DNA from 4 places in the Mesorhizobium sp. L48C026A00 genome. Region 2 is predicted to be linked to each of the others. Evidence: predicted binding sites of a transcription regulator. Region 2 holds the regulator's gene; each other region holds the start of a gene.
The links. The regulator PhoB, encoded in region 2, activates phosphate uptake and scavenging genes when phosphate is short. The targets are predictions, from matches to a motif close to TGTCATNNANCTGTCAT.
Positions count from the first base shown of each region.

Region 1: the regulator PhoB is predicted to act here: its motif matches at 1,484-1,500, upstream of phnC (phosphonate ABC transporter ATP-binding protein).
Region 3: the regulator PhoB is predicted to act here: its motif matches at 1,468-1,484, upstream of X738_RS59475 (PhnD/SsuA/transferrin family substrate-binding protein).
Region 4: the regulator PhoB is predicted to act here: its motif matches at 1,707-1,723, upstream of X738_RS64850 (LTA synthase family protein).

Region 1 is NZ_AYWU01000002.1:358,941-362,148, reverse strand. Features, by position in the region: gene phnK (phosphonate C-P lyase system protein PhnK) at 1-1, shown strand, start outside; gene phnL (phosphonate C-P lyase system protein PhnL) at 4-711, shown strand; gene X738_RS48810 (DapH/DapD/GlmU-related protein) at 708-1,325, shown strand; gene phnC (phosphonate ABC transporter ATP-binding protein) at 1,571-2,425, shown strand; gene phnD (phosphonate ABC transporter substrate-binding protein) at 2,591-3,208, shown strand, end outside.
Region 2 is NZ_AYWU01000002.1:87,340-90,547, forward strand. Features, by position in the region: gene pstB (phosphate ABC transporter ATP-binding protein PstB) at 1-387, shown strand, start outside; gene phoU (phosphate signaling complex protein PhoU) at 423-1,130, shown strand; gene phoB (phosphate regulon transcriptional regulator PhoB) at 1,147-1,836, shown strand; gene X738_RS47525 (ROK family protein) at 2,103-3,208, opposite strand, start outside.
Region 3 is NZ_AYWU01000009.1:81,253-84,460, forward strand. Features, by position in the region: gene X738_RS59470 (phosphonate ABC transporter ATP-binding protein) at 1-471, opposite strand, end outside; gene X738_RS59475 (PhnD/SsuA/transferrin family substrate-binding protein) at 551-1,408, opposite strand; gene X738_RS59480 (alpha-D-ribose 1-methylphosphonate 5-triphosphate diphosphatase) at 1,529-2,710, shown strand; gene phnF (phosphonate metabolism transcriptional regulator PhnF) at 2,707-3,208, shown strand, end outside.
Region 4 is NZ_AYWU01000015.1:97,231-100,438, reverse strand. Features, by position in the region: gene X738_RS64850 (LTA synthase family protein) at 1-1,677, opposite strand, end outside; gene fabD (ACP S-malonyltransferase) at 1,945-2,886, shown strand; gene fabG (3-oxoacyl-[acyl-carrier-protein] reductase) at 2,947-3,208, shown strand, end outside.

The sequences.
Region 1 (3,208 bases), 270 kb from region 2:
ATCATGGCAACCCCGCTCGTCGTCTCCGATGTCGCCAAGAGCTTCACCATGCATCTGCGTGACGGCATCAGACTGCCGGTCGTCGCCGGCGTGTCGTTCTCGATCAGGAGCGGCGAATGTGCCGTGCTCGGCGGCCCCTCCGGCGCCGGCAAGAGCTCGATCCTGAAGATGCTCTACGGCAACTATGCCGTCGATGCAGGCCAGATCATCGTCCAGCACGAGGACGGGCTCATCGATCTGGCGACGGCCAGCCCACGCACCGTGCTTGCCGTGCGCCGGCTCACGATCGGCTATGTCAGCCAGTTCCTGCGCACAGTGCCGCGCGTCTCGGCGCTGGATGTCGTCGCCGAACCGCTGGTCGAGCGCGGCGAGGACCGCGAGGTCGCGCGCGGCAAGGCACGCGCCTTGCTGGCGCAACTCAACCTGCCGGAAAGGCTCTGGGCACTGCCGCCGGCGACCTTTTCCGGCGGCGAGCAACAGCGCGTCAACATCGCGCGCGGCTTCATCACCGAGCACCCGATCCTGCTGCTTGACGAGCCGACCGCTTCGCTCGACGCCAGCAACCGCGACATGGTGATTGCGCTGATCGCGGCCAAGAAGGCAGCCGGCGTCGCCCTGCTTGGCATCTTCCACGACCATGATGTGCGCGAGGCAGTGGCCGACCGCGTCATCGACGTGACCGCTTTTGCCGCCGGGAAAATCGCCGCATGACCAGAAAACTGTCGGAAACGCCGCTTGTCCACGAGACAGCGGAAGTCGACAACTCGACGCTCGGCCGCTGGACCGAGATCGCCGAACGCTGCCGGCTTTCGGAAAGTACGCTCGGCGACTATTCCTACATGATGCAGGACTGCAGCGCCTGGTGCGCGACGATCGGCAAATTCGCCAACATCGCCGCCAGTGTGCGCATCAACGCCAACAACCATCCGACCTGGCGGCCGACGCTACACCATTTCACCTATCGCGCCTCTGACTATTGGGACGACGCCGAGCACGAGAGCGAATTCTTTGCCCAGCGCCGCGCCAAACGGGTCACCATCGGCCACGACACCTGGCTTGGCCACGGCTCGACAATCCTGCCCGGCGTCAGCGTCGGCGACGGTGCGGCGGTCGGCGCCGGCGCCGTGGTGTCGAAGGACGTCGCGCCCTACACCATCGTCGGCGGCGTGCCGGCCAAACCGATCCGCGAACGCTTCGACCGCCGCACGGCGGAACGCTATCGGGCACTTGCCTGGTGGGATTGGGACCACGCCCGCCTGCGCGCCGCGCTCGACGATTTTCGCGCGCTTTCGGCGGAAGCATTTCTGGAAAAATACGGCGGCTAGTGAATGGTGAATGGTGAATAGTGAATGGCGGCAGGGAAGCCGTTCTTGTCACCATTCACCATTCACCATTCACCATTCACCATTCACCATTCACCATTCACTTGATCGAACCGCGTCCGCCGGCTCGCCCCCTTCCAGGCTGTGGACGGTAACAAAACTGACATCAATCCGACACCGCGGTTTCATGCGGCTGCGCTAGCCAAGGCTAACAGACCTTCGAAACGCGACTGGACTGGAACTTGCCTATGTCAGCAACCTCAGCCACGCTCGAAATCCGCGGCGTCACCCGTCGGTTTGGCAGGAACACCGCCGTCAGCAATGTCGACATCTCGATCCCTCAAGGCCAGATGGTCGGCATCATCGGCCGCTCGGGTGCAGGCAAGTCGACGCTTTTGCGCATGATTAACCGCCTCATCGATCCCAGCCAGGGCTCGATTTTCTTTGACGGCGCCGAAGTCTCGAGCCTGCGCGGTTCGCTGCTCAGGCGCTGGCAGCGCGATTGCGCCATGATCTTTCAGCAATTCAACCTGGTGCCGCGCCTTGACGTTTTGACCAATGTGCTGCTCGGGCGGCTCAATCACCGCTCGACCGTTGTCAATCTGCTCGGTGTCTTCTCCCGCGAGGAACGGGCCGAGGCAATCGCGGCGCTCGAACGTCTCGACATCGCCCGCACGGCGCTGCAGCCGGCCGGCACCTTGTCCGGCGGCCAGCAGCAGCGCGTCGCGATTGCCCGCGCCATGATGCAGCAGCCGAAAGTCATCCTCGCCGACGAGCCGATCGCCTCGCTCGACCCGCTCAACGCCAAGGTGGTGATGGATTCGCTGCAGGACATCAATCTGCGCGAGGGCCTCACCGTGGTCACCAATCTGCACACGCTGGATACCGCGCGCACCTATTGCAACCGCATCATCGGCATGGCAGCCGGCAAGGTGGTGTTCGACGGCCCGCCCGAAGAGCTCAATCGGGAGGCCGTGCGCATGGTTTATGGCGCCGACAGCAATGGCGGCGAAATCTCCGAGGCGATCACCTCGACCAGCGTCGCCATCAAGCAAAAGATCGTCGCATCCGCCGGACCGCTCGAGCCGGCATTTCCCGGCTAACTAGGTCGACGATCCGGCAAGTGGATACCGGTATACGAGTATACGAAAGCAAACGACGAAAGAGCGCCTGGACCGCCAGTCCGCATCAAGGCCGGGCATAAAAAAAGCGCCGTCAAAATTCGAACGCTGCCGGCGCGATGCCGGAACCAACAGGAGAGACGCGAAATGTTTAGAAAAATACTTTTCGGTGCCGTTTCCATCATCGCCATGGCGGTGGGCGCGGTTCAGGCACAGGATCTGAAGGAATTCCGCGTCGGCATTTTGGGCGGCGAGAATGAAGCCGACCGCCTGCGCAACTACCAGTGCTTCGCCGACCACATCAAGCAAGTCCTCGGCGTCGAAAAAGTTTCGCTGTTCCCGGCCGCCGACTACGACGGCGTCATCCAGGGCCTGCTCGGCGGCACGCTCGACTTTGCCGAGCTCGGCGCTTCGGCCTACGCCAAGGTCTATCTCGAAAACAAGGACGCGGTTCAACCGATCCTGACGACGATCCAGACCGACGGCTCGACCGGCTACCGTGCGGTCATGGTCGCGCGTGCTGATTCCGACATCAAGACGCTCGCCGACATGAAGGGCAAGAAACTCGGTTTCGCCGATCCCGATTCGACTTCTGGTTACCTGATCCCGGTCACGTCACTGCCCAAGGACATCGGCATGGATGTGAAGAGCTACTTCGCGTCGACCGGTTTCGGCGGCGGCCATGAACAGCTTGTCCTTGAAGTCCTGAAGGGCACGTTCGATGCCGGCACCACCTGGGCCTCCGGCGTCGGCGACTTCAACGAC
Region 2 (3,208 bases):
GTCGAATCGAGCCTGAAGAAGGCCGGCCTGTTCAACGAGGTCAAGGATCGCCTGCTCGAGTCGGGTACCGGACTGTCCGGCGGACAGCAGCAGCGCCTGTGCATCGCGCGCGCCATCGCGGTGTCGCCGGAAGTGATCCTGATGGACGAGCCCTGTTCGGCGCTCGATCCGATCGCCACCGCCCGCGTCGAGGAACTGATCGACGAACTGCGCCAGAACTATACGATCGTCATCGTCACCCATTCGATGCAGCAGGCGGCGCGCGTGTCGCAACGCACGGCGATGTTCCATCTCGGCTATCTGGTCGAGGAGGGCGCGACCGACAAGATGTTCACCAACCCCGACGACAAGCGCACCCAGGACTACATCACCGGCCGGTTCGGCTGAGCGGTCCGGCGAATTTCGAACACGAGGACAGCACCATGGGTGAACACACCGTCGCATCTTTCGACGAGGAACTGGAGCACATCGACCGGCTGATCCGCGACATGGACGAGCTCGCCGCCGCAATGGTCGCGGCCTCGATCCGCGCGTTGCTTGCGTCGGACAATGCGATGGCGCAGCGCGTCGTCTCGGACGACGCCATCATGGATGCGAGGCAGCGCGAACTCGATGACAGCGCCATCACGCTGATCGCCAAGCGGCAGCCGATGGCGCAGGATCTGCGCGCCGTGGTTGGCGCAATCCGCATGGCGGGCGATCTCGAGCGCATCGGCGATCTGGCCAAGAACATAGCCAAGCGGGTCAGCGCAGTCGGGCAGAGCGCGACGCCGCGTAATCTGTCGCACGGTATCGACGCGATGGCGGACCTCGTTCTTGTGCAGCTGCGCGGCGTGGTCGAGCACTATGTGTCGCGCGATGCCGGCGCGTTGAAGGAACTGCGCGCCGACGACCAGAAGATCGACGTGAAATACACGGCGGTTTTTCGCGAGCTCCTGACCTACATGATGGAGGATCCGCGCAACATCACCGCCTGCACGCACCTTCTGTTCTGCGCCAAGAATCTCGAGCGTATCGGCGATCACGTCACCAACATCGCCGAAAACGCCTACTTTGTCGTGACCGGGCAGCAATTGCCGGCGGATCGCCCGAAGCTCGACGAAACGACGATGTCGGCGCCGGCGACATGACAGGAGTGACCGGCCGATGATCGCGCCGCGCATCATGGTGGTGGAGGATGAAGAGCCGCTGGGCGTCCTCCTCCGTTACAATCTTGAATCCGAAGGCTATCAGGTCGAGGTGGTGACGCGCGGCGACGAGGCCGAAATCCGGCTGCAGGAAAACGTGCCCGATCTTTTGGTGCTCGACTGGATGGTGCCGGCGGTTTCCGGCATCGAGCTTTGCCGGCGCCTTCGGGTGCGCCCCGAAACCGAGCGGCTGCCGATCATCATGCTGACCGCGCGCGGCGAGGAGAGCGACCGGGTGCGCGGCCTTTCGACCGGGGCCGACGACTATCTGGTCAAGCCGTTCTCGACACCGGAATTCATGGCCAGGGTCAAGGCGCTGCTGCGCCGCGCCAAGCCGGAAGTGCTGTCCAGCGTGCTCAAGGTCGGCGACATCATGCTCGATCGTGAATCGCACCGGGTATATCGCAAGAAGAGCGAGATCCGGCTCGGGCCGACCGAATTCCGGCTGCTCGAATTCATGATGCGCCACCCCGGCCGGGTCTTCTCGCGCAGTCAGTTGCTCGACAATGTCTGGGGCGAGACGATCTACATCGACGAGCGCACGGTGGACGTCCATGTCGGCCGGTTGCGCAAGGCGGTCAACAATGGTCGCATGCCCGATGTCATCCGCACCATCCGCGGCGCGGGCTATGCTATCAGGGAAGACTAGGGGATGTGCTGATATTCAGGTGATGCCGGCCTGCGAACGGCTGATACCTGCGCTTACCTACAGCGCCGCGCGCCCTGTTGGGCACGCAAAGCACGCTGTAGAACTTTGATTTTGCGCACGACCTTTCCGAAATCGACCTCGATTTCGGGGTCATGCGCGGGCTCACGTACCCAAAAGTACGCTCCGCTCCGGTTCTCGGAACCCACCATTCTCGACTCGGCCTGACCTGAATCTCAACACACCCCAAGTCGCGACCCGGGAATCCTTCAAGCCACGTTCTTTCCGACCGAGCCGGCTCGTGCCTGGATGCTCGGCGCGAAAATCTCCTGATCGACGAAGCTTAGCGCCCGCATGGCGCAGCCTTCGCGGATCAGCGGCAGCTCGTTCGGCTCGGTGTCGAAGGAAATCGAACCCGAATGCTGGCCGCCGGCGGTCTGGGCGATAGCCTCGCGCAACGCCGGCTCAATCAGGTCGAAGGCGGCAGCGCTGGCGCCGACCATGGCCACCGGCGCCGGATCGATCAGCGCAAACAGGCTGCCGAGCCCGAAGCCGAGCGCCTCGCCGGCCTTGCGGTAGGCTTCCCGCTCCGGTCCGTCCATCTCGCGCGCCCGGGCCGCCAAGGCCCGCATGTCGGCGTCGCTGACATCGGCGACCGGCTCGGCGTTCTCGCTCAACAGCCTTGCGTTGCGCCAGATGGCGTAGTTGCCGGCATAAGCCTCGATGCAGCCGCGCCGCCCGCAGCGGCAAAGCGCGCCGCCCGGCCGATGGATCATGTGGCCGAATTCGCCGCCTGAGGAGTGGGTGCCGGTGAACAGCTCGCCCTTCAGCACCAGCCCCATACCGATGCCGTGCGAGAGCAGGATGGCGATGAAATCGTCGCGGTAGCGATCCGGGTGGCGCCAGCGCAGCGCCACGGCCATCATGTTGCAGTCGTTCTCCATGATGGCCGGGATGCCGAACTCGCGTTCCAGAATGTCGGCGAAGGCGATGTTCGTCTGCGGCGTGATCGGCGACCACAACATGGCGCGCGCGTGGGAATCGGTGATGCCCTGGATCGCCAGCGCGATGCGGGCGACGCTTTGGACATCGAGGTCGGGATCTTCGAGCCGGCGCCGGACGATGGCGACACATTCGTCGATCAGCGCGTCACGCGACATGGTCAGCGTGTCCAGCCGGCGCTGTTCCTCGGCGACCACTTGTCCGGCATAATCGATGACGGCGACCGACAGGAAATTCAGCGACAACACGACGGCCAACACCGCAGCGGCTTGCGGATTGAGGCTGAGGCCGACCTGCGGCCGGCCGCGTTTCAGCGAAACCGTCTCGCTCGCCTTGCTCTCGGCCAGGATGCCTTCCTGGATCAGGTCGGCAG
Region 3 (3,208 bases), on a different contig from region 2:
CTGCGCCTGCCCTCCAGAAAGCGCGTCGGCGCGGGCGCCCGCCTTGCCGAGAAGCCGCACTTCGGCGAGGGCCTGCATTGCTTCCTCGCGCCAGTGTTGCTTTGCGATGGAATGGTGCCAGCCGCGCCAGCCGCCGGGCAGCCCGAGCTTGCCCTGCAAAACGTTTGTAAGAACCGATTGTCGGCTGACCAGTCCGTGGTGCTGGAAGACAAATCCGATCTGCCTGCGTATGCGCCGCAGCTGGGCGACGGACGGCGCCGAGCGGAAGCTCTCGCCGAGGGTGACGACCTCGCCACCGCTCGACGGTAGAAGACCAATGAGGCATTTGAGCAGGGTGGATTTTCCAGCACCGTTCGAGCCAATCAGGGCAACCCGTTCGCGCGATGCTATGGTGAGGCCGATACTGGAGAAAATGACCTTTCCGTTCGCATAGCTCTTCGCAAGATCGTGCGCCCGAATGATGGCTGTCATAGTGACCTCTTGGCCCAGACCGAACTGCGAAACAGGCCGGCGGTTAGCCGCCGGCGTTGTCGCTGAAAAGGAGCGAGCCTCAGTTTACGAAGTCGGTGAGGGTCTCGATTCCGATCGTGCGGTACATCGAGCGGACATAGTCGTAGTCCGAGTCCCTGACATCAGTCAGGAAGAAACCGCCCTTGAATTTCTGGTTGTCCTCGCCGGTCAGGATCGCTTTCATCAGCTCATTGCCATTCTTCGCAAAGGCATCGCGGATCTTGACGAACACGTCATCTGAAATGTCCTTGCGGGCGACAAGAATGTCGTTCGGCAGATCGCGGCCCCGTGCGATGACCGAGAAGGCAACGTCGGGGAATGCTTCCCGGACCGAGTTGAGATAGCCGAAATTCAAGCCGATAGCGGCGATGTCGCCGCGGATGAGAGCCTCAGCCGCGATGTTGCGCGATATGATTACTGGTTCGTAATCGGTGGCATATTTCAGGTTGAAATCGGCCAGCGCCTGCGCGGGGCCGAGGTGCTGGGAGGTCGAGCCGACCGAGCCGAATGCGACCTTCTTGCCCTTCAAGTCTTCGACCGAGCGGATCGGTCCATTCGCCAGCACGGCGATCTGAGCGAAATAGTCGGGGCGCTGCCAGGCGACAACAATCTTCGGCTGGCTTAATTCCTTCATGACGACGTATTCTGCAGGACCGGTCAGGACAAGATCGACCTGCCCGGAATTCATCGCCTCGACGGCGGTGGTCCGCGAACTGACCGGAAACAGCTCGACATCCAGGCCGGTCGCCTCCTCAAGAGCGGTCTGGAAAGCACCGAATTCCTGCTGAAGAGCCTCCAGTCCCTCCATGTCGGTTACCGCGAATTTCACTGGCTCCGCAAACACTGGAACGGCGGAGGCAAGCGTCAGGGCGAGTGCGGTTGCGATGCTGCGGATCATCGTTTTTCCTTTGCTGTATAGACAGGAAACTGTTACCCGCTAATCCGTATACGCAGCAGATGACGTGCTCGTGACATTTCGCCGGCGCCACCGGCAGCCTTTGCTTTTTTGAGGGATACAGTGAACTGGCACATCCAGGGTGGTCGCATCCTAACCGAACGGGGACTTGAAACCGCGGACCTGAGCGTCACCGGCGGCGCCCTGTCAGAGCTGCGAGCGGCCCATGCCTCCAGAATCGATGCCGATGGTCTGCTCGTGCTTCCGGGGATCGTCGATATTCACGGCGACGGCTTCGAGCGCCAGATCATGCCGCGGCCCGGTGTCCGCTTCGACACCGCGCTGGCGCTGAAAGATACGGACCGCCAGCTTGTCGCCAATGGCGTAACCACGGCCTTTCACGGCGTCACGGTGTCGTGGGAGCCTGGACTTCGGTCGCTCGACGCTGCCAAACAGCTGATCGGCGCGGTCTGCGATCTCCGCGATAGCCTTGGCTGCGATACGCGTCTGCATCTGCGCTGGGAGACCTTCGCGCTTGATCAGATGGCGCAGGTCGTACGATGGCTCTCGCTTTGGCCACGGCCGATCATCGCCGTCAACGATCACACGACGGGGTCGGTGCTGAACGGCACGATTGCCCGCAAGATCGGTCAGATGGCGGAGCGGTCTGGCTTGAGCCGCGAGCAATACATGACGTTGCTCGGCCAGATTTGGTCCCGCCGCGCCGAGGTTGAGATCGCGATCGGGAAGCTGGCCGCAACTGCGCGGGCCAATGGCAATGTGCTTCTTGCCCATGACGAAGCGTCTCCCGAGGAACGCATGTATTTTCGCGCCCTCGGCGCAAAGGCCTCGGAATTTCCGCTAACGCTCGAAACAGCCAAGGCCGCGCGGCAAATGGGCGAGGACGTGATCCTCGGCGCGCCCAACGTCGTGCGCGGCGGCAGCCATAATGGAGCGCTAAATGCCACCGAGGCCGTCAGAGCCGGACTTTGCACGGTGCTGACCAGCGATTACCACTACCCTTCGCCTCTGCATGCGGCCTTCAGACTGTCTTCGCCAGACGCCGGCGACTTCCCCTCGATCTGGAATCTGGTTTCGGCAAACCCGGCCCGGGTGGCCGGCCTCGACGATCGCGGCTCGCTTGTTGCCGGCCGCCGGGCGGATCTGATCCTGGTCGATGCTGGCGATCCAGAGCATCCGCGTGTGGTGGCCACCATGGTCCATGGACAAATTGTCTATAGCTCCGGGCTGTCCCGCACAGACCGATGGTCTGCACAGCGGTCGCCGGTGGATAAGGTTTCATGAACTTGGACACGAAAATTTCAATACCACACGAGCGCAATGGCAATCGCCTTCTGGCCTTTGACGGGCTGGTCTTTCGGCCACGCAACGATACGCCGATCTGGCAGCAGATCTACGATCACATCTTCGATCTGATCGAGAGCGGCAGTCTTGCGCCGGGCAGCCAGCTTCCCGGAGAAACGCATCTGGCAGAGAAATTCGCGGTCACCCGCATTACGCTTCGCCGGGCGCTGCAGCAGTTACAGCATGAGGGCCACCTCACCGCCCGCAAGGGCGTCGGTATCTTCGTGCGAAACCTGCCCTCGACATTCACTGTTCGCGACGGACAGCGCTTTCTCGACAATTTCGAAGCCCACGGCCAGGAAATCGGCACCAATACGCTGCTGATCGTCCGGGAACCGGCCGAAGCGGCCGTGGTGGAACGGTTGCGTCTCGCACCTGACACCACCATTATCCGGCTGTGCCGGATCAGAACGTCGGACAAGCAGCCAGTTTACGTCA
Region 4 (3,208 bases), on a different contig from region 2:
CGTGGTCAGGACATGGTAAGGCAGAAAGGCTGGACTGACAGTGCCCATGTCCGCGACCGGACCGGTGCGGTTGGACCATACGATCAGCGGTGTTCGGTGATGCAGCAGCATCTGGTCGGGCGGCTCCTTGCGTGGCGCGACGTTATCCCTAAGGAAGCCGGTCTCGACATAGACCGGACCGAGCGGCGGCAGATGGTCGCCGAAGAAGGCGATGACCGTCGGTCGCCGCCGGTTCTTCGCCCATTCGATGAGGCGCTCGAGGCTCTTGTCGGCGTCGGATGCGCCTTCCGTGAAGCTCAGCAGCGAATCCTTTGCCCACTGGCTGGTCGGAGCCTGCACCCTGTGGGTCGGATTGTAATAGCGATTCGGTTCGTAGGGTCCGTGGTTTTGCAGGCTGACGGCGAAGTAGAAGAACGGATCGTCCGTGGCGTCGGCTTCGCGGATGATCTCGTCGGTCATCGCCGCGTCCGACGTCAGAGGCCCGCGCTTTTCGAGATATGGCATGTTTTCTTCGGACTTGAAGTCATCGAAGCCGAAATCGGCATAGACCGGCGTTCGGTTCCAGAACCAGCTTGTACCCGGATGGATGGCGCGCGTCTCATAGCCCTGGCTCTTCAGGAACGTCGCCATCGACGGCACCGGCGCGCGGACATATTGCTGGTAGGGGATGCTGCCGGCCGGCAGGAAGGCGTTGGAAAAGCCGGTCAGCGCCTCGAACTCGACATTGGCGGTCATGCCGCCGAATTCGGGCGAGAACACGTGGCCGGAGCGCAACGCCCGCACATTGGGAATCGGATCGGGCGTGATGGTGACGCCGGGCAGTTCGGTCGGATCCCAGAAGGATTCGCTCATGACGATGATGATGTCTGGCTTCTCGGCCGGCACCGATGCCTTCACATCAGATCTTTCGATCGCCGCGATCGCCTTGTCGGAGTAGCCGGCAGGCGCGGGGACATGGGCCATTGGCACGTTGAGGGCGAAGGCCAGTGCGAAGCCGTTGGAGGCGTAATTTTCCTTCTGGTCCCACATGATCGGGATGATTTGCAGCCGGTCGCGGGTCCACGAGAACGTCGCGTAATCCATGATCGACACGAAGAAGGCGAGCAGCGGCACGGTCAGCGTCAGCCGGGCCAGGCGCCCCTTGCGACCGAGCGCCGGTACGCGGCGGCGCCACAGCCGCCAGCCATAAACGAGCAGCGAGAGGCTGCCGACGATGCCGACCGCCAGAGCGATGGCGGTTCCCGGACGTTCGCGCACCAGCAGCGGCATCAGCGCCACGATCTGACGTGAATAGAGGAAATCAGTCGGATAGAGCGGATCGCCGAGATAGAGCGATTTCTGGTGTCCGACAAAGGCCAGCGCCAGCGTCAGCGGCGCGACGATCATCAGGCTCTGGTGGCTGCGGCCGAGCACGGCATCGAGGCCGATCAGGATCAGCGCGAAGATGATGATGGTGGTCCAGCCGGGCTTGAAGGGCTGCAGGAAGAAGCCGACGGTGCCGGCAAAGTCGCCGCGCACGATCAGTTCGATGGCAAAAACCAGGATGGTGGCGGCGAGAAGGCTGACGAGGCCATAGCGGATAACAGGCCATTTCCGGCCCGGCAGATAGCCGGTGGCCGGATCGCCTTCCAGAAACTGTGGCGCGGATTTGCCAACGCCTTTCTTGATCCTTGCCACCTTACAATTCCCCCGACCATACACAAAAGTGTCATTGAGCTGTCATCGATATGTCACGAAAAGCTAGCGTCTGTGGCTGAAATAAGAAGAGCCAGCAAACGAATCGTGAGCGATTTTCATCATGAGTGATCGAAAAAAAGCCTTTTGGAACAGGTACTCGGCCAGCGATACCGAGCCGGAGCGGCGCGGGTCGGGCTGCTAGCGGACTTGACTTGTCCGCCCGCCTTGCGTCACAGGCAGGAAAAATCAGCCGCTTGGGAGGCACGCATGGCAGTCGCATTCACCTTTCCGGGACAGGGCAGCCAGGCTGTCGGCATGGGCAAGGACCTCGCCGACGCCTTTCCGGAATCGCGGAAGATCTTCGAAGAGGTTGACGACGCGCTCGGCGAAAACCTGTCGAAGCTGATCTGGGAAGGGCCGGAAGAGAGGCTGACGCTGACCACCAATGCCCAGCCGGCGCTGATGGCTGTGTCGCTCGCCGCCATCCGGGCGCTGGAATCGCGCGGCCTCTCGCTGAAGCACAAGGTCGCCTATGTTGCCGGCCATTCGCTCGGCGAATATTCGGCACTTGCCGCCGCCGGTTTCGTTTCGGTCGCCGATGCCGCCCGGCTCTTGCGTATCCGCGGCAATGCCATGCAGGCGGCTGTGCCGGCCGGCGAGGGCGCCATGGCGGCGATCATCGGGCTGGAACAGGCCGATGTCGAAGCCGCCTGCGCTGAAGCGGCCAAAGAGTCGATTTGCCAGATCGCCAACGACAATGGCGGTGGCCAACTGGTGATCTCCGGCGCCAGGGCGGCCGTCGAGCAGGCGGCGAAGCTGTGCACGGAAAAGGGCGCCAAGCGGGTGCTGATGCTGCAGGTCTCGGCGCCCTTCCATTCGGCGCTGATGGCACCGGCGGCCGAGGTCATGCGCGAGGCGCTGGCCGGCGTGACGAAGAACGCGCCGTTCGTGCCCGTGGTTTCCAACGTGTCGGTCACGCCGTCCAGCGATCCGGATGCGATCGCCCACCGCCTGGTCGAACAAGTGACGGGGCGCGTGCGCTGGCGCGAAACGGTGGAATGGTTTGGCGCCAACGGCATTGCGACGCTGTACGAGGTGGGCGCCGGCAAGGTGCTGTCGGGACTGGCGCGGCGCATCAACCGCGACATCGCCACCGGCGCGGTCGGCACGCCGGCCGATGTCGAGGCAGCGCTGGCGGCATTGGGGTGAACCACGCGTTTAGAGGTAGCCGAACTCACCCGGCTTGTACGATTGAGAAGAGGATAAGACATGTTTGAATTGACCGGCCGCAAGGCGCTCGTCACAGGCGCATCGGGAGGCATCGGCGAGGCGATCGCCAGGGTGCTGCATGCGCAGGGCGCTGTCGTCGGCCTGCACGGCACCCGCGTCGAGAAGCTGGAAACGCTGGCGGCCGAGCTCGGCGACCGGGTCAAGCTGTTCCCGGCGAACCTTTCCAATCGCGACGAGGTCAAGGCGCTCGGCCAGAAGGTTGAGGCCGATCTCGAAGGCGTCGACATTCTCGTCAACAATG